3 regions of the Candidatus Electrothrix sp. genome follow, and region 3 is predicted to be linked to each of the others. Evidence: riboswitches for the same ligand, from Rfam matches in the RefSeq annotation. Region 3 holds a riboswitch; each other region holds the start of a gene.
The links. Region 3 has a riboswitch for cobalamin ahead of L2082_RS16870 (sirohydrochlorin cobaltochelatase). Riboswitches for the same ligand answer to the same signal wherever they lie in the genome.
Positions count from the first base shown of each region.

Region 1: it holds a riboswitch for cobalamin, as region 3 does, so the genes downstream of both, L2082_RS06235 (TonB-dependent receptor plug domain-containing protein) here and L2082_RS16870 (sirohydrochlorin cobaltochelatase) in region 3, are expected to answer to the same signal.
Region 2: it holds a riboswitch for cobalamin, as region 3 does, so the genes downstream of both, thiC (phosphomethylpyrimidine synthase ThiC) here and L2082_RS16870 (sirohydrochlorin cobaltochelatase) in region 3, are expected to answer to the same signal.

Region 1 is NZ_JALAAI010000025.1:14,654-28,625, forward strand. Features, by position in the region: gene L2082_RS06230 (adenosylcobinamide amidohydrolase) at 1-1,152, opposite strand, end outside; gene L2082_RS06235 (TonB-dependent receptor plug domain-containing protein) at 1,257-3,251, opposite strand; cobalamin riboswitch at 3,423-3,611, opposite strand; gene L2082_RS06240 (ATP-binding protein) at 3,786-4,928, shown strand; gene L2082_RS06245 (hypothetical protein) at 4,937-6,028, shown strand; gene L2082_RS06250 (efflux RND transporter periplasmic adaptor subunit) at 6,113-8,188, opposite strand; gene L2082_RS06255 (YHS domain-containing protein) at 8,244-8,591, opposite strand; gene L2082_RS06260 (TolC family protein) at 8,761-10,119, opposite strand; gene L2082_RS06265 (bifunctional sulfate adenylyltransferase/adenylylsulfate kinase) at 10,310-12,037, opposite strand; gene L2082_RS06270 (ComEA family DNA-binding protein) at 12,767-13,126, shown strand; gene L2082_RS06275 (response regulator) at 13,162-13,851, opposite strand; gene L2082_RS06280 (MBL fold metallo-hydrolase) at 13,861-13,972, opposite strand, start outside.
Region 2 is NZ_JALAAI010000128.1:72-9,011, reverse strand. Features, by position in the region: gene L2082_RS16170 (ABC transporter ATP-binding protein) at 1-74, opposite strand, end outside; gene L2082_RS16165 (phosphatidylglycerophosphatase A family protein) at 125-583, opposite strand; gene larC (nickel pincer cofactor biosynthesis protein LarC) at 586-1,785, opposite strand; gene fmt (methionyl-tRNA formyltransferase) at 1,806-2,747, opposite strand; gene def (peptide deformylase) at 2,744-3,274, opposite strand; gene L2082_RS16145 (YkgJ family cysteine cluster protein) at 3,472-4,338, shown strand; gene L2082_RS16140 (hypothetical protein) at 4,349-4,687, opposite strand; gene L2082_RS16135 (hypothetical protein) at 4,773-5,240, opposite strand; gene thiC (phosphomethylpyrimidine synthase ThiC) at 5,380-6,717, opposite strand; cobalamin riboswitch at 6,810-6,981, opposite strand; gene L2082_RS16125 (hypothetical protein) at 6,958-7,212, opposite strand; gene L2082_RS16120 (hypothetical protein) at 7,362-7,814, opposite strand; partial or broken gene L2082_RS16115 (cation transporting ATPase C-terminal domain-containing protein) at 7,964-8,394, opposite strand; gene L2082_RS16110 (Uma2 family endonuclease) at 8,711-8,899, opposite strand.
Region 3 is NZ_JALAAI010000143.1:430-8,322, reverse strand. Features, by position in the region: gene L2082_RS16895 (hypothetical protein) at 1-77, opposite strand, end outside; gene L2082_RS16890 (hypothetical protein) at 101-352, shown strand; gene L2082_RS16885 (Lcl C-terminal domain-containing protein) at 457-876, opposite strand; gene L2082_RS16880 (caspase family protein) at 973-1,851, opposite strand; gene L2082_RS16875 (hypothetical protein) at 1,854-2,528, opposite strand; cobalamin riboswitch at 2,699-2,890, shown strand; gene L2082_RS16870 (sirohydrochlorin cobaltochelatase) at 3,105-4,016, shown strand; gene L2082_RS16865 (FecCD family ABC transporter permease) at 4,047-5,084, shown strand; gene L2082_RS16860 (ABC transporter ATP-binding protein) at 5,077-5,877, shown strand; gene L2082_RS16855 (ABC transporter substrate-binding protein) at 5,927-6,811, shown strand; gene L2082_RS16850 (hypothetical protein) at 6,952-7,353, opposite strand; gene L2082_RS16845 (hypothetical protein) at 7,597-7,893, opposite strand, start outside.

The DNA.
Region 1 (13,972 bases), on a different contig from region 3:
CCCCTGCTGGTGGCCCAGGCCCCAGGAAGGCGGCGGGAAATAATGATTGCCCACCGTGCTGATCCCCTTGCGTTGCCCTTCCAGGGTGGAGACCACCTGCATGGGTTTGCTCAGATGGAGGAGGACGGTCTTGTTGCGGAAGTCCTTGATGTCGCTCTCCACGATCTCGGCCTTGTCCAGATAGGGCACCTCCAGCGGGATCGGCTTCCTGCTGACCACCTGCTCGGGCAGGACAAAGTTCTCCGGCTTGCCGAACGCCTCATTATAGATGCGGGCAGCCAGCCAGGCCGTGAAATAGCCCTGATGGGTGGCGGCCCGGCAGGTCAGGTCGCAGGGGAAGAAGAAGATCCGCTTATTGCGTACCGCATCCACCTCTTTCCAGCCCGGCTGATCCAGGATGCTCAGGGCCGTGCGGTCGCCGCCGCAGGCATAGAGCACCTGGGGATTAAAGTTCCGCCATTCCTCCAGGCTTACCGGGATAATATTCCCTGTTCTGCCGAACTCCGGGGCAATGCCCCCGGCAGCCCGGATGTACTCGTTCTGAAAAGAGTCATCGCCCGGAGCCATGAGGACATCTCCGCCCATAAGGCGCATGACCCGCTGTCGCTTTTCCCCCGGTATCTGGGCGGTCTTGCGGGCAATCAGGCTCAGTACAGCCTTTTCCTCAGCAATGATCTCCGCTGCCTTGTCCTCGTGTCCGAAAATACTGCCCAACAGAGCCAGGTGGGCGAAGCTCTGCTCCAGCGAGGAGGGCAAGAGCTGTACCAGGAGGGTGTCCTTACCGGCAAAGCGTTTTGGCACGTCCTTATGCAGATCAGCATAAAAGATCATGTCCGGCTCAACGGCAGCTACCCGGTCCAGGTCAGGCCGGAAGAAGCCGCCCATGATGACCTTACCTGCTGTTTCCTGGGGCAGGACTGAATGATAGGTGATGCCCTTGACCGCATCCCCGGCCCCGATGCGCAGCAGCATCTCGGTTACTGAGGGCACCAGAGAGACCACCCGTTGCGGTGCTGCCTGCACGGTGATTTCCTTGCCCCCTGAATCAGTGAAAATGAGTGGAAAACCTGCTCCCCATGCTGTCCCGGAGATGGAAAACACAAGCATGAGGAACAGGGTGATGCCTTGTATTGTCTTGTATTGTTTTTTCATTAATGGAATCTCTGTATATATTCATTCTACCTGTAGTAGGGGCACGGCGCGCCGTGCCCCTACACCGTTATTCCCCTTCCGGCACATGGACCATAGAGTTCGCATCAGTACTCCCACCGCAACGAAGAAAAGAGCGACCGGCCCGGCATGGGATACCCTTTCACATAGGCGTACTCTTCATCCAGGAGGTTGTTGATCTGTCCGCGCAGGGTGAAGCTGCCCAGGCGATCATCCTCATAGAAACGCCAGGAAGCATTCAGGTCGGTGACCGTGCCGGCATCCAGCTCAACCACCGGGGTTGGGTATGTCCCGGTCTCCCAGTCCTCCACATCCTGCGGCCCGCTATAGGCCACATTGAGGCGGCAGGAGATCCCGTCTCCGTTATTCACCATGACCCCGGTGGAAAAGTTCATGTCGCTGACATTCTGAAGATCCTCACCCGTGCTCTCATCCTCGTATTGGGTGAGCAGGGTCAGGTTGAGATAGGGCCGCACCTCCCATTCCCAACCAAGGGGCAGGCCCAGGTCATAGGAGAACTCGGCTTCAAAGCCTGCAAGGGTGGCATCCCCCAGGTTCTGCCAGCTCCTGGAGCCGTCTGCCAGATAATCAACAATGATCTTATCAGTAAAGTCAGTATAAAAGGAGGTGAGCGAGGCGTTGATCCCGCTGGTACTGAAGTCCAGCCCGGCCTCGTAGGTACGGCTGGATTCCGGTTTCAGCTCGGGATTGCCCACAGTCCGGGAGCCGAAGCGGGTGAATTCCGCAGCCAGCTGATCTGCCGAGGGGATCATAAAGGCCTCGGCATATTGTGCCCGCAGCTTGAGCTGCTCCGTAACCAGCCAGGACAGGCCGATCTTGGGCGTAAGATGGGTGTCGTCGGTGTTGCGGCCTGCCGGTTCTACCACCTCCACCTCGTACCAGTCGTAGCGCAGACCCATATCCAGGGTCAGGTGCTGGTCAGGCAAGGTGGTCTTGCCCAGGAGAAAGACTGCCGGGTTGCTGTAACTGGTTGTATTGGGGGTCCAGGTGTTTTCCACCTCATAGTCCAGCCAGTCAATGCCGCCGGTGATTCTGGTATGCCCGAAGGTTCCGGTTAGCTGGGCCTGAGCACCCTGCTGATCCGTGGTGTTGATGGCAGCAATGCCGTTATCCCAGCCGTCCGGATTGGACCCGGTGGGATCATTCCAGGTGTTCTCGTCCTTGCCAAAGAACCAGCGGGTCATCCATTGCCAGTGGTCTGCGCTGTCTGCGCCTGCATAGTTCAGATCAACGGAATAGTTCTCCTTGTCCGTGCTGTCGTCCAGGTCATTGGCAGAGAAATATTCAGGACTGCCGCTGTTATCCAGCTCAGAAGCGGTGACGATCAGGCCCAGGCGGTCTTTGTCTGTTATGGACCAGCCCAGGTTGGCACTGATGCTTGAGGCTGCATCCAGGCCGGTGTTATGGAACTCCTCGCCGGTCCCGGTTTCATAGGCATCCTGCCCGGAACGGGTGTAGGAGCCGGAAACGTCAAACGCACCCTGTTTCAGGGTGCCGCCGATGCGGGATTCGTAGGCACCAAAGGAACCGCCGCCTGCCTCGGCAAAGACGGAACTGCGCTCTGCCCTGCGGGTGATGATATTGACCACCCCACCCATCCCGGCAGAACCGTACTGCACTGCGCTCGGTCCCCGGATGATCTCAATTCGCTCCACATTACCGGTAAGCAGCTTGGCCACATTGCCTGTCCCGGCCCGACGACCATCCAGCAGCACCAGGACATGGCCCTGGAGGTCATTGCCGTGGGTATCGGTGCGGAAACCGCGCAGCCCCACCGAGGTCAGGCTGTTCGGGTATTTATGGATATGGCCGATGGACTTCTTGGCCAGCAGGTCACCCACATCAGAGGCACCGGACTGCTCAATGGCCTCCTGGTCAATCACCGTAACATTGGCACTGACCTCTCTTTTTGGCTCTGCTGTCCGCGCAGCAGTCACCACCACCTCGTCCATCATGACCGCCTGTTGAGCAGGCGTTTGCGTGATCGTATCAGCAAAAGCAGCTTGCGCACAGGCACCAGCTATGAGCTGAAAGGCCAGAACTGAATAACACTTCTTCATATTTTCTCCTCTGGTTTGATGTCCGAGGAGCTGCCTGCACAAGGCAAAAAAAAATCCCCGGACCAATTGAATACATTGATCCGGGGATGCCCTTTTTTTCCACGAATAACTCTACGCATCTCTCCCTTGTCCACGGGGAACGAGACGGCCCTGGCATGCTGTTCTCTTGCATGCAGGTCATACTTTCAGACAGGTCTTCTGACTTCCGGTTCATCCTACTTGCTGCGCCTTCCCGCATAAGATGATTATGCAGTGACATCATGCAGCGTTCGTCCCCGGTTACAGCGGCGGGCCCGTCCCGGATTCACACCGGGTTCCCTATTAAGCTCGTGTTGTGAGCATCTGAAATATGCACGCGAGTATAGCCGGAACCGAGGCAGGCGGCAAGGGAAAAAAGACCGGGGCGTGTAGCCCTGTATGTATCAGCCCGATGCAATGCGCCGGTAGTCATTTCTCAGGCCGCAAAGAAGCATCTTGACAGGGTATATACGTTTCTATACATTATCATGTAAATCTATAACAGGAGTTTTCGATATGCATGGTTATATACAGAGGATGCAGGAGGCAAAACTGCATAATGCGCTTTCCCGTTCTCCGGCGGTGGCCATTCTCGGCCCAAGACAGTCTGGTAAATCAACAACAGCCAGGATGCTGCTCAGGGATATACCTTCAGTATATCTCGACTTACAGGATCGGGTGGATCGGAATAAGCTTTCAGAACCAGAGCTTTTTTTTGAGCGGTATCGGGATCAACTCATCTGTCTTGATGAGATTCAGCTGCTCCCGGAATTCTTTGCTGTTCTCCGTTCAGAGATAGATAAGGTCAGGAGACCAGGAAGATTCCTGATTTTGGGATCAGCTTCCAGGGATTTGATCAAGCAATCCACAGAATCACTTGCCGGCCGTATCGCCTATATTGACCTGACGCCGTTTGTGCTCAAGGAAGTCAAGGAAGTATCGGCATGGTCGGATATCTGGCTCAGAGGCGGTTTCCCGGAAAGCGTTCTGGCTGGAAATGATATGGATAGCTTTGATTGGCGGCGTGATTTTATCCGAACCTTTATGGAACGGGATATTCCGAATCTGGGGTTCAATATACCGATTCCGGTCATTGAGCGCTTATGGCAACTCTTGGCGCATTACAACGGTCAGACGGTAAATTACAGTAAATTGGCAACTGCTGTTGATGTATCAATACCAACGTTAAAGAAATACCTGTCACTCCTGGAACAGACCTACATGGTGCGTTTACTGCCTCCTGCGGAGGCAAATATCAAAAAGAGGCTGGTCAAGTCACCGAAGATCTATTTGCGGGACAGCGGAATCCTGCATGCCTTACTTGATATTGAAGAATATGATTTCTTGTTGTCCAGCCCCATGGCAGGCCCATCCTGGGAGGGATTTGTTATTGAAAATATCATCACGGAACATGATCGCTGGCGACCGTCTTTTATCAGAACCTCTAATGGAGCTGAAACAGACCTTATGTTGGAGAGGGCAGGGAAAAAGCATCTTTTTGAATGCAAGCTCTCCAAAGCTCCAAAGCCTTCACGGGGGTTTTACGAGCTGATTGATGCGGTGCAGCCTGCATCGGCATGGGTTGTTGCTCCGGTTGATGAACCCTATGCAATACAAAAAAGAATTCATGTCTGTTCCCCGGTTGATCTGGAACTTTAAACAAGGCTATGCAGAAACCTTCTCCTCTCCACATTGGCTGCTGCATAACCCCACATGGTCTGGGACATGCTGCCAGGGCCTGCGCAGTGATGGAGGCATTGGCCCAACGTGTACCGATGCATTATCGGATCATCAGCACGGCTCCGGCCTGGTTCTTTGCCGAGTCATTGACCGCTTCGCACGAGATTTACCCCTTGCAGACTGATGTTGGGCTGGTGCAGCACGATGCCCTGCGTGAGGACCTTGACCAAACCGTGCAGCAACTGCTGGCCTTTTATCCCCTCCGAACCGACCTGCTTGATCAGCTGGCAGCCCTGTTTGCAGATTGCCAATTGGTACTTTGCGATATTGCGCCAGTGGGTATTGCAGCTGCGACCCAGGCCCGGAAACAGTACGGCTCTCAGGTGCGTTCAGTGTTGCTGGAGAATTTCACCTGGGACTGGATCTATCAGCCTTATCTTGCTTCGCACCCGGAATTCGCCGGGATTATTTCTTACCTGGAAGGTCTGTATAGTCAGGCGGATTATCATATTCAGGCGGATCTGGTGGCACCGCCAATCGCCCGTGCTGCTCGGGTTTGTCCGCAGGAACGGGCAGCAATCAGAAAGCAACTCGGGTTGCAGGAAGAACAACAGGTTATCCTGGTGACCATGGGTGGGATTGCCGGAACGGACTTGCCTCTGGTCCGAATGAGGGCGTGCAGGGATTTCTGCTTTGTCTTGCCAGGGCAGGGCGGAGAAGAGATCAAGGTGGATGAAAATCTCTTCTTGCTGCCTTCGGATTCCGCCATCCGTCATCCTGATCTGATTGCAGCCTGTGATGCGATGATTGGCAAGGTGGGGTATTCCACCTTGGCAGAGGTCTATCAGGCTGGCATTCCTTTTGCCTATATCAGCCGGGAATGGTTCCGGGAATCCCGGCCTTTGGCGGATTTCATAGATCGGGAAATGCCGTCCCTGCCGTTGACAGAAGAGGCGTTTTGTCAGCAGGATTTATCAGATATGCTGACAAGGCTTTGTCAATTGCCTTGGCGCGACAGGAGCAACCAGAGCGGGGCCGCAGTGGTTGCTGCATTTTTGCAGGGACTGTTGTCCAGCTGAACAGCCCGTTCTTGGGTTTTTCCTGTTCCGATGTACAAAGAATTATTCGTATTGGAAGGTCTGCTTCGGATTTTTCAATTCGGCTCACTCCTGAGTCAGCTGCTTACGCACTTCTCCGCAACGGAGCATCATTGCGCCAAAATAGGGATTGCTGATTTCCTCTGAAGGGGCCAGCCAGGAAGCACCGGTGTTATCAAAGGCCATGGGACAGAAATGGACAAACCAAGAGGTATGATCATTGCTGCCAAAAGTCTCTACGGTTTCAACCACTGCCTGACTATAGGGAGAAAAGCTTGTGCGCAGGTCAGCCATTGTTTGAGCCTGAGTCAATTCCCGGACAGTCTTTTTCAGGCGGGCCGCCAGGTTCCCGGCTTTTTCGGTGCCTGTTTGCAGAAGAGCTGCTGTTAAGGATTGGGTCAACGGCGCAAGGGCATCTGCTGAATCCAGGGCAACTTGTTCATTATCTGCGGCAAGGTTTTGTTGCAGGATCAGGTATCCTTTGAGGAGTTCACCCACCTTAGTTTGAAGTTCTGGAGAGGCGGCCTGGGCTGCCGGAATATCCTCAATAGCGAAACGCTCTCTGACCTGGTGAAAATGTTCGGCAAATTCAGCATAGATTTCCTGCGCTTCTTTCGTGCTTTCCGCCTCTTGCAGGAGGATAGCATCATTTTTCAGGAGCATGGCAAATTCCTGCCAGCTCAACCGTTCGTCTTCTTTGAGCGTATCTTCAGTAATGGCGGCAAGAGCCTTGGTGAAATTCTGAAGTGCAGACCGATATTGCCCAGCGTCTTGTTTATGGATCTCTCTGGACAGCTCAACAAAACGTTGGTTCAGGAGATCAAGTCGGGAGGCAAACAGCTCTGGTAATGCATTATCCCCTTGCTTTGTTGTTCCGCTTGAGGGATTCATCATGGATGGACGGGCCTGGAGCTGGATTGCTGAGTCAATCTTGAAGTTGCCCCGAACAACCACCAAGTCACCTTCTTCCAAACCACTTTTAACAACATAAAAATCCCCACGTTGTGAACCAAGCACCACCTCACGGCCTATATAGGTTCCTGGTTGTTTTGGGACCTGGACATAGACAAGGGCTCGTTTGCCTGTGAGCAGAGGAGCTGAGGCTGGAATAAGAAGCGGCTTTTCCACTTGCCCGGTTGTGGGCAGGATAAGTTCAGCCCGGACAAACATACCAGGTTTGAGTTTGCCGTTTTGGTTGTCAACATGGAGGCGAACCCGAACGGTTCGATTTTTTTCATCCACCAGCGGATCAACATAGGCGACCTTGCCCTGAAAATTAGTACCTGGATAGGCTTCCACTGTGAACCCGACCTGTTGGCCCATGCTCACTGCATGGAGGTCTGTTTCGTATACTTCAAGGATTACCCAGATCTTGCTCAGGTCAGCCAGGGTATACACCGGGTTGCCGGTTTTGACATACATGCCTTCGTTGACATGTTTTTCAATCACAATGCCAGCCAGCGGGGCTGTGAGGGTGATATGACGGGTGGGTTTTTGCAGAGCTTCCATGGCCTGGAGTTGCTTTTTCCCGATGCCCAACAGGCGCAGTTTTTCCCGACTTGCTTCAAGGGTACGACGAGACATCGTTTTAACCAGTTCATTGCCGGATTGCCGGGTACGTTTGTATTCCTTGGTCGCCTGGATGAGTTCGGCCTGGGCTGTGAAGAGGTCAGGGCTGTAGATGGCAGCTACAGCCTGCCCGCGTTGCACAGTGGCTCCGGTGTAATCAACAAAGAGCTTGTCAATACGTCCGTCCACCCAGGAGGTGATGGTGCTGAGGCGGGTTTCATCATAGTCGATTCGACCGAATATTTGCACCTTGGCGTTGCTGTCGTTCTCTGTGCTTTTCCGTGTCGCCGGTTGTACAGCAATCTCGGCCAGCTTTTGTGCCTGACTGTCCAGAGAGATTTGACGGAGGCTCAAGCGTTTTTCATTACTTTGTTTCTTGACTTCAATCAGATCCATGAAACAGATGGGGCATTGACCAAATTCCGGCAGTTGAATCTGCGGATGCATGGAACAAGTCCAGATAGTTTCCGGGCCATGCTCATGGTCAGCAGGATCTGTTTCAGCAAAAGAAGTTCCTGAGAAGAGCAGGAAAGAGCAGGTCAGGATGATCAGATGAAGAAAAAGATCCCGCATGATTTTTTACCTCGTTGCATGTGTTATCCTGCCCCAGCGGGGCAGGATGGTGGGGTTATTTTGCGTCTTCGCTATGATCCGCATGCCCTTCAGGGGCTGCATGTTCGCCTGGATCTGCATCATCAGGTGTCGCATCACCGTCTTCTGTTGGGACAGCCTCGGGTTCTACACCCATCTCTTGTAACTTGGCGAGATATTTTTCCGGGTCTGCCTTAAATTGGGGAACACAGGCTGCACAGCAAAAATAGACCCGTTTTCCTTCATAATCAGCATAGATCTCTTTGTTGATATCGCCGCCCATGACCGGGCACTTGGTTTGGGGTTCAGCAAAGACATTGCCTGCAAGGCTTAACAGCAGGATAAGGCAAAAACCAGCAAGGGTGGATGTTTTTAAGATACGCATAATGGAACTCCTTTCTATGTATGTTTATTGGGTGACAGGGATCCGGAACAGTTCCGAGAACCCGAGTTGCTTTTATTACTCTTCATTTTATTTCATCGTAGAAAACCACCCCCTCGGGGGGTGGATTCCTTGTTTTTTTTAGTAGGCTTTTGTCTCTTTTTTGTCTGCCTCAGGGCTGTTCCTGCCAGTTTGCTACAACAAGCCCAACCTGGGCCTCAAGCTGGGCCACAGCCAGGGCCTGATCAGCCAGGGTCCGGCTTTCAGCCAGCTCAAAAGTCAGCAGGCTTTTTTCTGCATCAATGATTTCCAGGATGGAATTTTTACCACTCTGAAAGCCACTGACTGCCACTTCCAGTTGTTGTCTGACCTTGGGCAGGAGTTCTTCCCGATACAGAGCAACCTTGCGTTTTGCGTCCTGATAGGCATACAGGCCCTGCTCAATCTGATTTTGTATGGTTCGTTCCTGTTCAGATTTCCGGCTTTGCGCCTCCTGGACAGCTGCTTTTTGTTCAGCGAGTTTGGCATGACGGCGTTCCCGGAATATGGGCAGGTTCATGCTGACTCCGGCAATAATCGGGTCATCACCACTGTCCGGGGGATCACCGTATTCTGCGGACCCAGTCAGGATGGTTTTCAGGGAAAAAGTAAAATCCGGATAAAAATCTTTTTGAGCCAGCTTGGTTTTGGTTTCTGTCTTGGTAATACGTTCCTGGGCCGCTTGCAGAAGGGGAGCATTTTTAAGAGCAAGAGAGTGTAGTGTAGTGGGCTTTTTTTTCAGGGAGATCTCTGGAAGATACTTTGGAACAGGACGGGATCTTTCAGGAGCAACACCCAGCAGGTTGTTGATACGTATGCGCAAAGGAACAGCACTCTCCTTGATGGTGCGAACCTTGTCCTGGATCTGGGCCAGCTCAATCTGTACCTTGAGCACATCAAAATAGGTGGCCTTGCCGCCGGTATAGCGGTCACGGGCAATACCTTCCAGGTAACGGAGTAATTCGAGGTTGTTTGAGAGGATTTCCTGGGAACGGCCGAGAAAGCTATAGGCAATATAAGCCTCTTTGACCTGCCGGGTTACATCCAGTTCAGTGGCAGCCAGCTCGGCATGGGCAAGGGCCTGGTCATGATCAGCAAGCTTACGCAACAGGACAAGTTTCCCAAACCAAGGCAGGGATTGGTTGAGAGCCAAGGCTGCTCGTTGCGGTCCGGTTCGTGTCTCAACAGGCTCAAGATAATACTGCACAGTGAGCTTGGGATCTGGCAGCACACCTGCCTGTGGAATTTTATGACTGCTGGCTCGCAGTTTTGCTCGTGCAGCAAGCAGGGCATTATTATTGGTCAGGGCTTGCTCAAGGTAGGAAGAGAGAATCCCTGTATCCTTTTTTTTCTTTGTTTCAGCTTCTTCAGCTGTGCAAAGGGCAGGAAGGATACTGAGGATACCTGCCAGTACTATTGCCAGTACTATTGCTAATACGGGCAATACCGGAAAAACCAAGGCAATGTGGAAGGTGGCAGTGTGTCGGTTCATTGCGAAGCTCCGGGGCTGATACCATGCTGTTTGTGGCGTAACAGCTGAATAATATTTTCAATCCCCTGTCCCTTGGGACGCGGGAACCCTTTTTAAAGGAACCACTAAGTAGGGTATAGCATATTCAGCGAGCCAATACAATGTCAGCATACAATATTAGTACAACAGAAAGGCTGGCTTCAAGGGGTGCTTACCGAATATATCCTTGTTCTTCAAGATAAAGAAAGATTTCCTGCACAGCCTCGGCCGGGGTCATTGTGGAGGTATCAATAGTTATTTCCGGATGAGCAGGAGGAATATAGGGATCTGAAATACCAGTAACTCCTTTGACAATCCCGGCCCGTGCTTTTTTATACAGTCCTTTTCGGTCCCGTTGTTCGCAGGTTTCAAGGGGCGTGGCGATATGTACCTCAATATAGCCACCATAACGGCTGATCAGGCGCCGGTTTTCCTGGCGGGATTCTTCGTAAGGGGCAATGGGGGCACAGAGGGCGATGCCACCGTTTTTGGTGATTTCGCTGGCCACAAAGCCAATGCGGGTTACATTGAGATTTCGGTGTTCCTGGGAAAAGGTCAGTTCTGAGGAGAGATTCTTGCGGACAATATCACCATCCAGCAGGGTGACCGGGCGATCACGCATCTCCATAAAACGAACCATCAGGACTTTGGCAATGGTTGATTTTCCTGAGCCGGACAGGCCTGTCAGGAAAACCGTGAATCCTTGCCTGGACCGGGGAGGAAAGGAGTGACGTAGCTCGTCAACAACATTGGGAAAGGAAAACCATTCCGGGATATTCTCTCCCTGCTCCAGGCGTCGCTTGAGTTCCTTTGAACTGATGTTTTTTACTTTTTCATCAGGTGTGTCAGCAAGGTACACATATTTTTTCTGCTCTTCTGCATATCCCATGGCCCGTTCCGGAACCATTGCAATGCCGGTCTCTTCTGCCATAGAGGCAACAAGCTGTTGCGCTTCTTTCCGGGGATAAAAAAGATCGTTATGGGTATCGGCAAAGGGGTCGCCGTGATCATCTGCCACCATGAAATGGCTGCATCCGTAGTTTTTGCGGATCAAGGCATGCCAAAGTGCCTCACGGGGACCAGCATTTCGTTCCGCCAGCGGGATAACGCCCAGCTGAATCATATTACGGGGAAAATGCTGAACAAATTCCTGGTAACAATGCACATGGGTGTAATGTTCCATATTACCAGGGTGATCCAGACCTACCACTGGGTGAAGAAAAAGAGAGCCGCCGGTCTCCCGGGCAGCCGCCAAGACCATTTCTTTATGGGCGCAATGCAGGTATTCTTTGGTATGGAATCCAACCACTCGTCGCCAACCGTACTGGATAAAGCGACGATTGCTTTCAGCCGGTGTGAGACGAAGCTCGCAGAAATCGTAATGAAGTGGCAGGGTAATGCCTTCCACTGTCCCGCCTATGTACCAGTCCTTGACTTCAGTGAGCAGGATTTGCACACTGGGGTGTTGTTCAGGGTCTGTTGTCCCGTAGATAGCTTGGGCCTCGGCTTTTTTATCTGCCTTCCAGATATCACTGACAGTGAGGATTGCCAGAAGAAAACCTTCCTGATCATTGAGTCCAATCCGTTGTCCTGGTTGCAGGGAAGCTGCAAATTTTTCGGTCACATCAAGGCAGACCGGAATGGGCCAGACAGAACCATCAGCCAGGCGCATATCTTTGAGCACACTCTGATAATCCTCTTGGCCTAAAAAGCCTGCCAGCGGGTAAAATCCCCGGTTGAGCAGGGACTCAAGATCGCGGACTTGGCGCCTGTTCAGGTCTGTTGACGTGAGGTGAACAGCCTCAGCTCGTAGTTCATTGGCTCGGCAGGAATGAACAACCAGGCTTTCAGAATAAGAAAGAGCAGAGCAAGAAGGAGTATGGGAAGGGGCTTTTTTCATGAGAGATGTATTTGACATGGTTATTAACGATGTTTTCCCCGTTGGGGGGGAGACAGTAAAACATGAAAGCAGGCAATGCTTTCGTATAAATTTTCATTCTTCCCCTTGGGGGAGGATAAGAAAACATGAAAGCTGGTACATTTCTGGAGACTGTACCGGGTATCTTCTGAAAAAAAAAGCTGAAATTGTAAAAAAGAAATTTTGCTGTGTGACAAGGAAAATTTTTTCGGGTTTAAGAACTTATAATTTTATTTCATCGTAGAAAACCACCCCCTCTGGGGGTGGTCAGAGTTCAACGGCTCTGCCTGTTGAACAGTCATGTTTTCGCAAAGGGCAGGTTATGTAGATGTCGCATTTTATCAACGGATCAATCTTGAGTTTGTCCCGTGTTATTGCGCTATGTCCACAAGATGCCTCGGCTATGCATGGTGAGTGAAGCTGTTTGTATGCAAAATATCATTTCGGCAACAGTTGAAGATCGTTAAGTTTCCTGATGCTGATTTTATCAGCGAGGGTGTTTTGGAAACGGGAGCCAAGTAGACAAATGCCCTCTGGGCTTAACCAATACCACCCCCTCTGGGGGTGGATTCTTTATTGTTGACTTTTAGCGAGAGATCTGTCTATAATGGGATGACTCTAGAGTTTGCTATTTGATAGCAAGGCCTTAACCCAATATCCCAATGCCTGTGTCAGCAGGTGAGACATGAACACATCTAAAAGGAGATCGTTATGAGACTATTGTATCTTACTCTGTTTTTTGTTTTTTTCCTGGCAACATCAGCAGCTGCTGTGGTCAATATCAATACAGGAGACAAAGATGAGTTGGCTTCATTACCTGGTATAGGGCCGGTGAAAGCTGAAGCGATTATCAAGTACCGGGAAGAAAAAGGCCTGTTTAAAGAAATTGATGACTTAGCCGAGGTATACGGAATCGGTGAAAAAACGATTGCTCGTATTAAGGATGATGTTACAGTGGGTGAGGATGCCCCGGCTGAAGCTGCAACTACTGTGAACAAAAAAGGCAAAGAAACAACGCCAAAGTCCCAGACAGAAAAACCCGTATCAACCAAATCTGTTGGCAAAAAATAAAAGTATATTCAAAGGGAAGCGCGATAAAGGAAGGATTATGATTTTTCATCAAGTCGCGTTGCTGCCTGGATAAGGGCATCATGGAGAGGGACAGGGGGGGTAGTGAGGTGAAGACCATGCCCTCCCTGGGCAGTTTTGACTGTTGGTGACTCCCAGGAAAGCATCTCAGTAACTGCATCCACTCCTTGTTGCCCAGCGGCTTCTGCTTCAAGGAGATTTCCTGAGCGTATTCGGATGATGCCTCGCTCTTTTTTTTCATTAATAACAATGATGTCTGTTGAATGATTTCCCATGCCTATGAGCTGGAGAAGATCAACCAGCGGGATGGTATCCAGAAAGGAAGAGTTGCCGGATTCTTTGGCAAAAATGCCAGCAAGTACTTTGAGCAGCTCTTCCGGTTTAAAAGGGTAGGGGATAATGGCTGAAACACCGCTATGATAGGCTGCCCGTTTAATCTCTTCTGTCAGCTCGTTACTGTACAGGACAACATATGTTTCTGCATGCCAGCGGCGAACCCAGAGCAGCAATTCCACGCCGCTTTCTCCTGAGAGCTGAACATTGGCGATGACCATATGAACGGTAAATTTTTGCAGAATCTCACGGGCCTTGGTAAGGGTGGAGACAAAGGCCAGTTGATAGACGTTTTTAAAGGGAATTAACGACTCCCGCAATTCCAGCAGAAACTCTTTGTCACGATCAACGATCAGAATGTTTTTGCGGCTCATAAGTCTTTATTACTCAAAATAATCAGGAAGTTCTTGCTCTCCACCGGCCTGGGGCAGGATGTCGCCAATGGGTATATTGCGTCCGATTAAGGTCTTTAGTGCAATAAGATTAACCAGGCTT
Region 2 (8,940 bases), on a different contig from region 3:
AGGCTGAAATCATGGACAGCACGCAGTCCCCCAAAATAATGGGTCATGTTTTTTACTTCAAGCAGAGAGGGCATTCCCTGTCTCCTTCAGATTGATAAGGTTATAGAGGTGTAGCGGATGCATATTAACTGCCCACCAGCCAGATCAGGCCTTGGAGGGCCAGAAGGGCATAGATCCCGGCCATCACATCGTCGAGCATGATACCCAAACCGCCGTGAATATGTTGATCAAGCCAGCTTGCTGGAAAGGGTTTAAGGATGTCGAAAAAACGAAACAGGGCAAAGCCTGCAAGGGCAGTCAAGGGATGCCAGGGCACCAGGGCCAGGGTAATCAGCTGGCCAAGGATCTCATCAATGACCACTAAGCCGGGATCACCCTGGTCCACGATTTTTTCCGCAGCCCCGGCAGCAGCCGTACCAATCAGAAGGATGGCTGCCAGCATAATTGCATAGGTCGTGGGGTCCAGCCTGTGTAATCCAAGGAGCCAGAGAAAAACGCCGACTAATGATCCCCAGGTTCCTGGAGCCTTGGGCAGGTAACCACTGTAAGCACCAGTAGCTATGAACAGAAAGAGTTTATCCATAATTATTCGGGAGTATCGGGATGTTGTTGTGTACGTTGTGCAATTGCAGTGTACATTGTTTGAAGAGGGATATTATGGTGTTCTGCCAGCTTGACGCAATCCTCATATTCCGGGGTAATCCTTATCCCCCTTGAGCTACGTACCTTTTTTGCCCGTACTGTCCCCCAGGGGGTTGTCAGCTCAATGATGGTTCTGGGCAGGGTCATTCGTTGAACCGTGTGAAAACGGAGGCCAATGGCAGAGGTCTCGCTGAGGATGATATTTTTGAGATGCATCGCATGGGCCGGATCAGCAAGGAGGCAAAGGAGAAAACCAGGCCGTCCTTTTTTCATCTGCATAGGGGTCAGGCTGATATCTAAGGCTCCTTCCTCCATCAGTTTGGCCGCAACATGGGGCCAGAGTTCCGGGTTCCAGTCGTCCAGATGGGTCTCAATGACTTCCACCTGCTGAGCCTCCTCAGCAACCTGTTTACGTCCCATCATCAGGCGCAAGAGGTTAGGTCGCCCATCCTGGCGTTGCATGCTGCCTGCACCGTAACCGGTTTGTTCCAGGGTCATGGGCGGCATGGGACCGAAAGATTTACTCAGCTCAGCAACTAATGCCGCACCTGTCGGGGTGACTAACTCTTGTTGCAGCTTCACTCCATAGACTGGAAAACCTTTGAGAAGCTCGCAGACTGCCGGGGCAGGCAAGGGGATATCTCCGTGTTGGCAATGGACCCAACCACCATGGGGTAGAGGGAGTGGTGAACAGATCACCTCCTCTATACCAAGCAGGTCAAGACCGGCAACCACCCCCACAATATCAATGATGGCATCCAGTGCCCCAACTTCGTGAAAATGAATCTTTTCAGGGGTGGTTCCGTGGACATGGGCCTCAGCCTCAGCCAGACGGGTGAAGACAGCAAGGGATCGCTCTCTAATAAGAGGATCCAACTCTGATTGCTCCAGGATTGTGCGGATGTCAGAAAGATGGCGATGCCCTCCGGTCTCATCTACCTCAACCTGAACCAAGGTGGCCTGCAAACCAGATGCGGAGCAAAGGGAAGAGGTTAATTTCCAGCCTGGAAGTTTCAGCTGATTAAGGGGGGCCAGGAGGGTTTCCTGCGATAACCCGGCATTGAGCAAGGCACCAAGAAACATGTTGCCGCTGATCCCGGAAAAGCAATCCAGAAAGCAGATTTTCCTGCGTAAAGACGACATGAGCAGGTCGGGTAAAAGTTTCAGGTAAACTGTTCGCCAACAGGCAGTTGCATCCCGCAGATACAGGCCTGGACACACATCCTTTTTTTGCCCTCTGGCTGGATTTCCCGGACCAGGAGATAATCCTGACCAGTGGCTACAAGCACGCCGTTTTTGTCAGCCCGACACAGGGTTCCTGGTTTTTCCGTGACCTCACCTGGAATAACCTGGGGTTTGAAGAAACGGAAGCGCCGTTTGTCAATAAAACTATAGGCAGAGGGCCAGGGATCAAGACCCCGGATCAGGCAATGCAGTTCCTGTGCTGATTGACTCCAGTCCAACTGGCCCATCTCTTTTTTCAACATAGGAGCGGAACAGGACAAGCTGTCATCCTGTCGGATGGGACTGAGACTGCCTTGCTTGATCCTCGACAAGGCCTCGAACAGGGCCTGGCCGCCCAGGTCAGCCAGTTTTCTAAAAAGGGTACCGCTGGTATCGTCCTCTGTAATCGGCATGGTGATTGGCAACAGGATGTCTCCGGTATCCACGCCATTGTCCATCTGCATAATGGTGACCCCTGTCTCGCTTTCGCCGTTGATGAGAGCCCATTGGATTGGTGCGGCCCCCCGGTACTTGGGCAGGAGTGAGCCGTGGACATTAATGGTGCCCAAACGGGGGAGATTGAGCAGACGGCCAGGCAGGATCCTGCCATAGGCAGTGACTACGATCAGGTCTGGCTGGAGGTCGCTGACTGTTCCCATGAATGCATCATCACAGATACAGGTCGGTTGGAAGACCGGGATCTCTGCCTCTTCCACCAGGACTTTTACAGGTGGCGGACAGAGCTTTTTCCCCCGTCCCTGCCTGCGATCCGGCTGACAAACCACTGCAACGACCTGGTCTGGGCAGTCAAGCAGGGCCTGAAGACTGGGCACGGCAAATTCAGGGGTACCCATGAAGATTATACGCAGAGCATCACTCATTCTTTACCCTTCCTCTTGTTTTTTAATATTTTTTTCAGCTTTTTCTTATACAGGCTCCGTTTCAGACTGCTTATCCGGTCAATGAATAATGTCCCATGCAGGTGGTCAACCTCGTGCTGGATGATGCGGGCAAAGTGGTCTTGGGCTATGAAATCCAGCTCGTTTCCCTCAACATCCTGGGCGGTGACCCTGATTTTCTGGAAACGATCCACTTTGGCACTGTATTCCACAACACTTAAACACCCTTCCTGGTCTGGAATTTGGCCTTCACCTTCAGAAATCACTGGGTTGATGATAACAATGTTTTGGACTTTGCTTTCTTCGCCTTCATGGTTTGAGATGTCAATAACCACGATTTGCCGGGCAATGCCGATTTGGTTTCCGGCCAGCCCCACGCCTTGGGCATGGTACATGGTTTCGATCATATCATCGGCCAATTCCTGGAGTTTGTCGTCAAATGTTTCTATTTTTACTGCTTTTTCCCGGAGAACCGGAGCAGGGTAGGTTACTATTTCTCTGATAGCCATTTTTTGTATGTCAGACGTGAACGTGAAAAAATATATGCATTCCTTTTCCGTATGCTGATAACTAATAATTTTTGTGCCTGATGTAAAGGAGAAAGGCAACTTCAGCTGCATAGAAAAAACACTGGTCTTCCTTGTGTTCGCCTGCCATCTTGTGTACTCTTGAAAACAATTTCAGATTCATAACAGGAGAACAAAGGGTGAAAAAAGAAGATTTACAAGATGGGCTGGCATTGCTCAAGCAGCCGGTTTTGCCGTTGGTTTCTATGGTCCAGTTTATGTATCAGCTTAGCGGGCCAGGGGCAAAGGTTGAAGATATTATTGCTGGGATGACCGAGCCGATTGAGACGGCCTATACCGTCTATCCAGCCCCGGATAAAGCAATACGTCCCTATCTTAAGCAATTACAGGTGCTGGAAAAACTGCAAGAGAACGAATTGCCGGAAGAGGTCGTGGATACAGCTGGTCAGCCCGTGGATGCAGTGACTGCCTGCACCGCTTTGATCAATCAACGTATTATGGAAGCAGAATTGGAAACAATTAATTCTCTGCTTTGTGCGCCCTGCCATTGTCAACTTTGTTGTGTTGGCCCGGAACAGGACATGGAACAGGCATTTTTTGAGATTCCTTTGCAGGCAGAAGAAACCGGGCTTTTTGCCCTTCAAGCCCGGCATGATACCCCTGATACCCGGTGTCATGCAGCACTGAACGAATCCTGCCTGTTGATTGACGGGCACCCTTTTTATCAGGCTGTTCAACAAGCTGGTAGCCCTGAACTTTTTCACTGGCACAACGGCTGGAGTATGATTCTGCCTAAAAATTCATCCTGTCCAGCCCTTGAGCAAAGCGGACGTTGCAGTGTGTACAGTCAGCGCCCCCAGGTCTGTCGTCGTCCACAGATCTTTAGTTATATTCTTGAACCCTTGGAACAGGGGAGGCGATATATGCTGAGAAACTCTCTGCTTGCAGTAAGCGACTGTCCTTATGTACAATTTGCCAAAGAGGAAATCAATGCCTATGCCGCAGCCTGTGAGCTTGAATTGCTTGTAAAAGCCAATAAAGGTTGAGGTGGCAAGGTTAAAGAATCTCCTCCTGATGGTCTCCAGCTTCTTCATGGATTGCTTGCTCATCTTTATGATAGCGATATCTTATAATCCCTTGTAAAAGATAGAAATTGGCAAGATAAAAAGGGAGATAAAATAACATGCCCCAAAGAAAGGCCGGGCGCAGGCTCTGGCCCACGAACAAGGCAATCAGGCCACTGATACCACCCCAGAAAAAAAGGCCTTTGATGACACTTGGGTATTTGCTGGAAATGGTGTACCAGAGATCAATAATTCGGTAAAAGGCAGCTACAACCTGGACAGCGACGCACATCCCGAGAAGAAATACGAGAATTTTTCCGAGTATCATCATGAAGTACCTCTCTGTTGTCTGAAGATCATTCCTTAAAGATTATTTTATTGGTAATGTAGCTGCCTGGGGTCAGGTTGTGATGAGGCTATTTTTGCGGGAAGGAGCACTTCCAGCCGCAGGGGTCGCCTGCCGGGTTGCCATATCCTCTACAGCCAGTACATTGATAGTCTTCAGTAACAATCCTTCCGTCAGACCATTCCTGGGTGCAGCGAACAATGCCAGGGGCCTGACAGCGGTCATAGGAACGGACAACATGGCCCTGTGGCACAGGAGGTTGGGGATCTGGATTTGGGACCACATTAGGGATATTATCATCCACTACATCACAGTAGGCATCTCTATAAGATTGGGGGTCTTGAAATCGTAGCTCTCGTAATCTTTTGTTACAGCGCCTGCTGGCTGAGCTACAGTTTCTTCCGTCATAGCTGGCAAGGATTTGTCCGTTCCCTCCATTGATGAGGTCAGCTCGACAGTTTTGGGCCAATGCTCCGCTACTGCTGAGTACGCTTGAGCATACGAAGACAATACCTAATGCCAAGAGTTTGAATTTCATACCTGTTCTCCTGTGGGTTGAGTTTTTTTTTTCGGCTCTGGAGCCTAAAGTACATTCTCTACCTTTGCAATGTAATGGAAAACAGCAGAGAATGCATCTTTTATTCCTTACCCTTCCTTAACTCCAGTGAGTTAGTGGGTTAGGCTGCTTTGTTTGCCTGGGTGATCTTGTCTCCGGCCATATCATCTTGAAAAACCTCAGTGCCTTTTTTCATGGCACAGAAATCACCGCACATGGTGCAGGTGTCGCTTTTTTCCGGCATTTTGGCTTGCCGAAGTTCTTTGGCTATTTCCGGGAAGAGCAGGTACTGCTCCAGATCTGTCCAGCGCATATCCCGTCGGGCCATTGCAGCGGCTTTTTCGTTGTCCCGACGATCAGGGTATTTGGCAACATCTCCGATCCGCACTGCTAAACGGGTAGCCCGAACCCCTTCCCGGACATCGTTTTCATCAGGCAGGGCAAGGTGTTCTGCCGGGGTGATATAGCAGACCAGGTCTGCACCGTGGCGGGAGGAATTGGCTGCACCAATAGCAGCAGTAATATGATCATAACCTGCGCCACTGTCCAGCGGCAGAGGGCCAAGCACATAATAGGGGGCATTGCCACTCATCCGTTTTTCCAGCATGATATTGCCAGCAATCTCATCCAAGGGGACGTGTCCTGGTCCTTCCACCATCATCTGACAGCCCATGTCCCGGCCTAATTCAGCCAGTTCACAGTTGATGATCATCTCCGCCATTTGGGCCCGATCATGACTGTCATGAATGGCTCCGGCCCGGATGCCATTACCCAGAGAAAGGATGGCATCATATTTTTTCATCAGCCCACAGACCCGATCAAACTGTTCATAGAGCGGATTTTCTTTGCCATTGATATCCATCCAGGCCACCATAAAGGTGCCACCCTTGGACACCAGCCCTCCGTAACGATAACCCTGTTTGCGCAACCGTTCAATGCTATACTGGTTAATTCCACAGTGGATCGCCATGAAGCTGATACCATCAGCCAGTTGCTTTTCAATCAGGTCAAAGAGGTATTCCGGATCGAGTTTCCCAGGGTTGGCGTACTTGGCTGTGGTTTCCTTAAATGCCTGGTACAAAGGGACGGTGCCCACAGGCAGGTTGGTAGCTGCCAGAACTGCCTGCCGGATGGCATCAAAATCCCCATCAGCTGAAAGCTCCATCAGAGTATCTGCGCCTTCCTGTTCTGCAATCTTTGCCTTGCGTACTTCCATGGCAAGATCACAGATATCCGAGGAGGTGCCGATGGAGGCGTTGACCTTGGTACGGAGTCCTGTGCCGATACCCACGACTTTTTGTTGGGGCCGCAGGGGATGGTTGGTAATAACTATTTCTCCGGCTGCGACCCGGCTTCGGATAAGCTCCGGGGCAAGCCCTTCGTTCTGGGCAACGATGTTGATATGCTTGGTTATTTTTCCGGTTCGGGCCAGTTCTAATTGGGTGAGTTGGGTTTGCATGATGTTACCTCATTATCTGCTTGCCCTGCCGGAATAAAAAAAGGGCACCGGCAGAGCAATTGCTCTTCCGGAACCCTTTACCATCGCGTTCCATAGTTATAGAATATTCAGTTCGTCTTCTGGCTTCCCCTGCCCTGCAACAGCCTTCCCGCTTCTATTCAGAAACAGTGACTATGAAATGTGCAGGATCTCTTCAGGGGTTACAGCATTGGGTATGCCACGGATTCGCACCGTGTTCCGTTAACTGAAGATTATGTATGTTGTTTGCGGGCTACTATAAACACCTTTTGAAGTGTTGGCAAGCGTGGCGGGCAGGCATGCGAAGATCAGGAATGTTTTCCTGCATTGGATTGAGGGAAGGAGTTCCCGGAAGATAAGCGGGTGCAGAGGGAGAAAATGGTGTTGCAGTGCTACAGAGCCATTTTTTCCTGCTTCAGAACCTCTTTCTCCTGCTTCAGGGTGACTTTCTCCCGCTACAGAACCATTTTTTCCCACAGCAGAATGACTTTTTCCTGCTTCAGGGTGATTTCTGCCGCTTCGGGAAGGGTTTCTCCTGTTGCAGCGAGGGATTCTCCTCTTGCAGAGCGGGTTCTTCCTGTGCAATTCGTTATCCGCTTTCGTTGCACTCAAGCAGATCTACTCTACTAACGATTTTTCTTGCCGATACCTGGAGCATGATGTCCAATATTTTCAGGGGTTAAATTTCCTGCTTTTTCTCCTAGCAAGAGCTTTCTCACAGAGACTACGGTCGTTAATTCATTTTCCCGTTCACTTGGACTGGTGATTGCTTTCACCATTTCTCTGTAAATATCTACGGGAAGCCACATGGCAAGTTCCCATGACATTTGGTTTGCTTTTCTGAAATCAGAACCGGGAGAGTCTTCCTTCAAGCTTCTTGCAAGTGCCAGATACTCAGCAACTCTGACAGCTTGTTCGCGTGCCTTTACTTCCCATTTCAATTTTTCAAGGAAAACGGAGTGCTCTTTTTGAAGTGTTGTCTTGAGCCTTTCGCTAATACAAAGTGATGCAAGATATTGAAGTGCTCCAAAAAGGATCAATCCTAAAGTCAAACCCGGTAACCCAAGTGTGAATTCCATCTTTTCTCCTGCTATAAATCTTAATAAATGGAAACGCCACCCTGTTGGTAGCTGTAGATTCCGTAGCCTTTTGGCTCGATAATACGACAAAAACAGGTTCTCGTCACGACAACAAAAAGCAACTGCAAACCCACATGTTCCCGCCCCGTTCACCCAGCCCGCAACTTCTTCTCCGCCTCCACAATCAAAAAACCGATAACCCCGGCCAGCATAATCCAGACCCAGGAGCCAATACCGATGGCCGTGCTGTGGAAGAGCTGCTGCATAATCGGGACATAGGTATAGACCATCTGAATGAGCAGCATAGCCGAGACCCCGGCAAACACCCAGAGATTTGTGAATAATCCGAGCTGGAAGATGCTCTTGGTCAGGGACCGGCAGTTGAAGAGATAGAACAGCTCTATCATAATAAAGACATTGACCGCAACTGTTCGTGCCGTATCAAGGGAAGCCCCTTGTGCCAACTCCCATTGAAACAGGCCAAAGGCACCGATCAATAACAAGGTGCCCACAAGAAAATTCTGATGATCAGCTCGCTGGTCAGGATTGGGGTGTCAGGATCACGGGGCTTGCGCAGCATAATGCCCGGCTCCTTGGGTTCAAAGGCCAGCATCAGGCCCAGGAGAAACCGGGTGTAGTCATGTTGGTCCAGAGGATCTGCACCGGCAGGATGGGCAAGGTAAGGCCGAAAAAGATGGCCGCCAGAATAAAAATTATTCCGGGTATCCTGCCAAAGATCCTTACGTATGTAGTTGAAGGAAAGCACAATACTGCACTGCTTTCCAACGAAGATAACAGAAATACAGCATTCGATTATGTATCAGGAACGTTACAATAACCCTGCCCGGACGGTCACCAACTTTTCCGTTCGGGCACGGCACACAAACAGCACCTTTTCAAACAGCTATCTCCGAGCTTTTTTCCATCCGTCCTTCATAACTATAAAATTCCGTTTCACCTTTTTCAGGGACAATCCAGACCTCACGCGCCCCTTTTGCCAGATAGAGTTCTATTTTCTCCTCCATCTCACCTTTTGAATTGGAGGGAGACACTATCTCAACGCATATTTCCAATACCATCGCCATTAAAGCACCTCTTCTGGCGTATTAACTCGCCCAAGAACGGC
Region 3 (7,893 bases):
TAATGACGGTGCGCAATATTTTTGTCATTATTCGGTAGTATTTTGTCATGATTCGACAGAAATTCATCATCATTCATAAGGGGATGGTCATGATCCCCCTGTGACGCGACATTATCCCCTTGTGACGCAGGACGATCCCCTTGTGACGGGACATGATCCCCAAGGGGAGAATCATTCGCCCCTGGTGACGCGACATAATCCCCAAAGGGAGAATCATTCGCCCTTGGTGACGCAAGATGCTCCCCTGGTGACGGGATGTAATCCCCAAGGTGTTACCTTGGGCTGGCTACATATAGCCCCTTTGGGGCATAGTGCCATCGTCATCGTAGGGGCACGGCGTGCCGTGCCCTGACGGCGAAATGCCGGATTCCACATACCCCGAAGGGGTTATACAATTCCAGCACGGGGTAACACCCCGTGCATCACTCGCCCCTTGGGAAAGGCAAAAAAACAAAATCACTGTCCGCCGCGCACCAACCGAACCGCATAGTTGTTGTTGCGGTTGGAGGCGCTGGAAAGGCCGTTGCTGAAATAGACGTACCATGCGCTGACCGAGAGGTCGGCAAACGACGACCCGGACCAGTACCAATCAGCTACTGTATTCGGAAAAACCTGCTGATTGATCGTCGGCCTTGCAGAACCCTCGTTGCACCAACCACTCTCTTGGTCTTTTCTTCCCTTACTGCAATACACCAAGGTTTTCAGCTCATCAATGGTTGGCATCCGCCAATCAGCATGGCCTACATATTCAACATTCTTGAAACGCTGCATCGCATCATCCCATGTATACGTTTTGACCTCGCCATCTTCGCAGTTATCACCGGACAAACCTTCTGAACAGCGTTTCCACATCAAACCGGTTTTTGTGTCCGTTATCGTGCCATCGCCGTGATCAATATATTGCCCGATTGTCCTGTCCTGCTGCGGTACGGAAGTGCGAACAGGTTCTACTTTTCCACTACGTTGCGCAGCCTATTTATTATTTCCCCGCCACGCAAAATCATCCCTCCTGCGTTGTTCTGTCTGTGTCACCACAGGAGGAGGCTCCTTCTGTTCCTGCAACGCCTTGGGCACCAGCAGAAAGTCCCCCCACTCATGCCCTGTCATCCGAATATCCCCGTACTGAGGTGTCTGCGGAGCATTCAAAGCCACCGGTCGCCTGATCAGGTCAAAAATGGTATACCCGTCCAGAATTTTTTGATTCTCCCGCAAAGCATCAAGAAATGCCTTGGCAAAAACTGAATGACTCCCTCCTCCGGCATCCCACACCGGCTCTTCACCGCCCGAGGTCAAGGCAGTGCGGGAACGTCTTTCCTGCATTCGCCGGAGCAGTTCGTCCAATCCTGACCCGTCCGGCAGTTTCGCCCCGGAATCCCGTGTCAACAGGCTGCCCGAATAACAGGAATCCGCCACCACCAGCACATGTTTGGCCCGAATTTCCTTCAGCATACTGGTAATTCTTGATGTCGGAATCCAGAAAATATCATTGTCTCTTGCCGCATCAATCGGCTGCCAATATTCAACACCGGTCTTCTTGTTGAGATACCCGTGACCGGCATAGTAAATCAGCAGGTTGTCCGATTCGCGGTTTGCCGTACTGCGCAGTCCGGTTATAGCTTCCATAGTCTGCTGCCACGTCTTATCCAGAAGCAATTCAACCTCAAAGCCGTACTGTTTTTCCAATACCTCAGCCACTGCCAGAGCATCTGCTCTCGGTGTTTTCAGCGGCGTGAGATACTTATAATCCTGATTGCCAATCACCAAAGCATGAAAACGACCAAAGGAAGAAGCAACTGCCGAACCAGCAAAAATCAGAATAACCAAAAAAATACACAGCAATCTTTTCAACATGATCACTCCCCTGCCCCTTCTCCCTTTTGCCGCAGTTTTTCCAATGCGGCACGGGCATCAGCTGCATCCTGAGTTCTTCCGTTTGCTGCCAACAACTCCGCAAGCAGAGAAAGATGCGCAGTCCTGTTGATCTCCGGCCCGTACAAATAGGCCAGTCGCGCCATAGCCAGGGCCTCGCCGATACGTCCTTCTTTCTGCCACACCCTGGCAATATTCGCCAAGTGTACTGCGGCATCAGCAGAAATCATGCCGGGTTTGTCCAGCGTTGCCCATTCCTGATCAAGAGCGACTTCGCTCTCAGCTCTTTCCTGACGTGACGATCCATCAAGCTGCACATGAGGATCAAGGCGAACCTCTGCTTTGCTCGTTGTTTTTTCACCAGTAGGTGTTTTCTCATGAACCTCCTCTGTCTTCATCTGCGGCGGCCCCTGCCAGAGCATAATCCCAATCAGGATCGTGCCAAACAGGGCAAAGTAGGCTCCAGGCCAGAAATCAGTCATGCGCAAAGTAAACAGGCTTGACTCGACCTCTGCTGAAGCCGTCCCCATTCCAGAACGGGCAAGCTCGGCAGGACGATTGAACAGACGGAACCCCAGATAAATAGAAAGCGCACCTATCGCCAGCACGCTCAGGCGATACACCGTGACATACAGCAGAAACTCAGTTGAACCGGACATAGAACCTCACAGGGTCTCTGTTTGATAAAAATAACGGAAACAAGAAAAGAACAGCAGGAGTGTACAAAAAACAACGGGATTCCGCAAGGTCGGTTTGATAAGCGATAATAAAGGGCAACCCCCAAATTGAGTTAAACACTTCCGCTTGACTTCCCCCCATCCCTTGACTAAACTACCACCTGCTTTCAGGTGTCCGCTTTCATAAATAAAGCGGATGAAAAGGGAACCCGGTGTAAATCCGGGACGGGCCCGCCGCTGTAACCGGAGACAACTCTGCATGATGTCAATGCCTTAAAAAGGTGGGAAGGCGCAGGGAAGGACGAACCGGAAGTCAGAAAACCTGCCTGGAAAAATGTTCAAACACCTCGGCAAAGGTATGAACAATATGGACGTTATCTGGGTAGAAAGGGACATCCCGGATCAATTTTTTAATTGGTCCGGGATTTTTTATGCTCTGCGCGCATCAGAATCCCCCGGTCCAGCAGCACAGGGAGATTCCCGTGGAGTTACCTTTTTTTCATTATGCTTGTACTGCTTTGCAGTACACCAACTGCTTTTGCAAGCAAGGGATGGAAGGTGGAGCATAAAAACGCCATTGTCTTAGCCATGTTTGGCACCACTGTTGAGCCTGCCTTGCAAGGATTGCTCAACATCCGAACCAGGATGATGGAAAATTACCCGGAAACCCCGGTAAAAATCGCCTTTACCTCCAACATCATCCGCAAAATATGGCAGGACCGGGCCAAAGACCCGACCTACAGCAAGGCCCATCCTGAAATCCCGGAAGATGTATTGCACGTCAAAACTGTGCTTGCCACCATTGCTGATCTGCAAAACGTCGGCTACGACACCATTATTCTGCAGCCCACTCACATTGCCATGGGAGAAGAATTCCTTGATCTTGGTACTTATGTGGATAGCCTGATGCGCATGGGCACGGTAAAAAAGAAAAAATACAAGCCGTTTCATAAAGTCGTGTTGGGACGCCCTGCTCTGGGCACCTATGGGTTTGATCATCCCTATGCTGAGGATATTAGCGCAGCCGCAAAGGCCCTGGACAAAGACCTGGCAATGGCAGCCAAAGAAAACGCTGCCTTGGTCTACATGGGACACGGTAATGAACATTTTCCCTCTGGAGGTGCTTATCTTGAGCTTGCCCACCGGATGCGTGAACGCTCCCCGGAAACAGTCATCCTGATAGGAAATGTAAAGGGTTTTCCCTCGCTTGAAGATGTGATTGACAAGCTGAAATTAGGCGGGATACAAAAAGTAATATTGAAACCTTGCATGGTTGTGGCCGGAGATCATGCCATGAATGATATGACTGGCACTGATGTCGAGAAACCATCCTGGCAGATGACCCTGGAAAAGGAAGGCTTTGAAGTTATTACGGTCAAAAAAGGCCTTGGTGAACTGGATGCCTTTGCTGATATTTTTGTTCAGCATGCTGCTGATGCGGCCGCTGATGCAGATATCGTGCTGAAGTAAGGTTGCGTACAAGTGGACAAAGGTAAATCTATGGCAGCACGACCGGTATCTACACTTATCACAGGAGCAGGTTTGCTCCTTCTCCTGCTTATTTCCATTGTGATGTCAGCAACAATGGGATTTATGGAGATCCCGGTTGCAACGGTATTGCAGCTTATAACCCATGCCCTTTCATTGGGAAGCGGAGATATGGCTATGGACCCGATTGTGACAGCAGTGGTCATGGATGTACGCCTCCCCCGTATCCTGGCGGCAGTGCTGGTCGGAGGCATGCTGGCCCTCTGTGGCACGGTTTTTCAGGCCATTCTTCTCAACCCACTGGCTGATCCTTACACCTTGGGCATTTCTTCCGGGGCCGCTTTTGGTGCCTCTTTAGTTATTGTGCTTCAGGTTGTGGGCTGGATGCTGCCAACAAGCTTTTCTGTGCCACTTTTTGCCTTTTTGGGCAGTATCGGAACCCTGTTCACAGTACTGGCTCTGGCTTCTGAAGACCGCCGCCTTTCTTCAACCAGCCTGATTTTATCCGGCGTGATTGTTGCCGCTATTCTTTCCGCAGCCATAGGTTTTCTCAAATTCGTTGCTGATGAACAGGTCGGCATTATTATTTTCTGGCTCATGGGTTCCCTGTCCGGGATTTCCCGTCAGAATATTCTTCTCCTGCTGCCTGCCATCCTGATCGGCATGACGGTTTGTCTCTTTTATAGCCGTGATCTTAACATCATGGCCACTGGAGAACGGGCTGCCATCACCCTTGGTATCAATACTGTCCGCCTGCGCTGGGTTCTTCTCATTACCTGCTCCCTTATGACTGCACTCTGTGTTTCAGTCTCAGGCATCATTGGCTTTGTCGGGCTCATTGTGCCCCACCTTCTCCGCCATCTTCTGGGCCCGGATAACAGGCAGTTGATCATCCTTTCTACCTTGGGCGGCGGTCTGCTCCTGCTGGTGGCTGATACAATTACCCGGGCAGTGCTGCCTGCCGAAGTTCCCATTGGTGTACTGACAGCCCTTATCGGTGGCCCTTTTTTTGCCTATATCTTCAAGAAACGACAGCAGGAAAATGGCTGACTCTTCTTCTGATATTCTCTGGCAGCTGGACCAGGTCGATTTTGCCTACAAAAATCAACCTGTGTTAGCAGAGATACAGCTCGCCCTTTCTGCGGGCAAATGTTATGGCATCCTCGGCCCTAATGGCAGTGGAAAAACCACCTTGCTTGATCTGCTCTGTGGGTTATCCCCCCCTGATAAGGGAGACCTGCTGTATCGTGGAACTCCACTGTATCAATGGCAGAAACGGGAACTGGCAAAACGGGTCGCTCAGGTACCCCAGGATTTCCAGGTTCGCTTTGGTTTCTCAGTCCGGGAAGTAGTGGAGATGGGACGCCACCCCCATCTTGGCCGCTTTGCCTCTCTGACCAGCCAAGGGCATGCCCTGGTTGATGCCGTGATGGAAGAGATGGGCGTGGCAGGATTTGCATCGCGCTCAGTCACCCGTTTGTCAGGCGGAGAAAAACAGCGGGTTGCTGTGGCCCGTGCCTTGGTCCAGGACCCAGAGGTATTACTCCTTGATGAGGCCACCTCTAACTTAGATATTTACCATTCCCTGTCCATCCTTGCCCTGATTCGTCGCCGGGTTGTTGAACAAAGTTTGACAGTGGTTGCTGCAATCCATGATTTAAACCTGGCAACGTATTTTTGTGATGAGTTAATCTTCTTAAAAAACGGACAAATTATTTGTCAAGGCCCCACTGACCAAGTGCTGCGGCCTGACATTATCCAGAAAGTGTACGGCGTGGAGGCACAGGTTCGGAAGGATGCCTTTTCCGCCTGCAACCAAGTGAGTTACCGACTCCCTGCTTAGTCATCGAATAAATAATTTTCATGAGTCTCCAAAAACCAACGAGGAAAAAATGTTGCAACATTATCTTATTGCTTTCCTGTTTTCTTGCCTGCTCACAGTTCCGGCCTTTGGCACTCCTATTATTGATAAGGTCGGCAAGGTGATTCAGCCGGACAAGCCCTTTCAACGGATCATTTCCTTATACGGAGCACATACCCGTAACCTGATTGATATGGGGGCTGGTTCACAAATCATTGCCATAGGGCGGAGTGATAAGCAATTGCCGGATCTCCCTAAACTCAGCTTTCGTGATGATCCTGAGCGGCTCTTGGCCCTGAAGCCGGATCTGGTGCTGATTCGTCCCATGCATAGTCGAGCATATCCACAAATAGTGGAACGCCTTGAGGCAAGCAACGTGGCAGTGGTCTCCTTGCAACCTACCTCAGTGGATGAGATGTTCCGCTATTGGGAATATCTGGGTATTCTCAGCGGACACCCGGAAGAAGCCTCACACATGATTGCCCGTTTTGGTGCTGGTCTTGTAGAAATCAACCGCCAGGTAGAACGTATCCCAGAAGAGAAGAGGAAAAAAGTCTATTTTGAATCTATCCACAAACGAATGAAAACCTTTGCCCTCCAATCCATGACAATATTTGTGTTGGAATCTGCTGGTGGTATCAATGTGGCCCAGGATGCGGTCCAGGTTCGTAAAAGCAACATTGCAGCCTATGGGAAGGAGCGTATTTTCTCCAAGGCAAAAAAAATAGACGTCTTTCTGGCTCAAGAAGGACGGATGAATAAGGTGACCACGGAAATGATCCGTAATGAGCCTGGATTTCAGGTTATTAAGGCAGTACAGAATAACCAGATCTTTCTTGTTGATGAAAAGCTGGTCTCACGGCCAACCATGGGGTTGCTGGAAGGGATTACGCAGATTTTCAAAATACTCTATTAAAGGAATCGTCAACTTGAGGTGAGTAAAAAAGGACGGAACAGGTTCGCTCCTACGGCAATTCCCAAATCAAGAGAGAAAAAATAAAAAAAGGCCACTCACGCTCTCTGCGAAAGTGGCCTCTCAACTTAAAACAAGAACTATTATTCAAAGTTAAATTTCGGTGCAATAAAATTTGGTACGCCCTCAGGGTTCATTGGATCCTGCATTGCGTTCATCTGCGCATTCATAGTCGCTGTCCGGGTCGCTGCCATTACTTTGGTACTGACTGCATTACCTATTGTATTTCTGAACTGTGGCATCAAAGGAAGCCTCTTGACCTGTTCTGCTTTTACAATATCTCTTGTCTTTATCATCATTTCTTGGATAATAGATGGATTTGGGCCAACATTCATTCTAATGTCTTCCACTACATTCTGGATGTCTGGATCATCAATGGTCAATGGAAGTTTTATACTCTGCGCTTGGGCATATTGAACAGCAAAAAATGCTGTAAAGGAAACAATCAAGGCGAGTTTAACAGATATTTTTTTCAGTTTCAGCATTTCTATCTCCTTTTTTTAATGAAAACTATTCGTTATATTCATTTTGGAAAGTTATTACGATAACGTTCTATATCCCTTGCTTAATATGACATGAGTAACCTTTCAGGGCATTAAAATTTAAATATTTTTTGTACATTCGTACAGAATCGTACAGAAGGTATTTCTTATCACTCCTGTACGATATCTGTAATAATCTTAGCCGCAAGATACAGCAAGAATCATCTCACTGCATCGTTCAGCGACTTAGAAAGGGGGAGGAGCTATCATACCCGGAATGCCACCATTCGGATTCTTCAACCCTTGGGCCTGAACCGCCATGATCTTCTGCATCATCATTGGCTGCATTTTTCCCATAATTGTAGTATACAGCGGCAGTTGATCAAGAGGACGGTTTGTCATATCGGTGATGACTTGATCTCGAACACCGTTCATCACTGATTTTACCATCGGATCATTCTTGATAGGATTTACTACTCCCTGGATATCCGGATCGCTCACAGGTAACGGAATATCAACAGACTGAGCATTGCTCATGGTGTA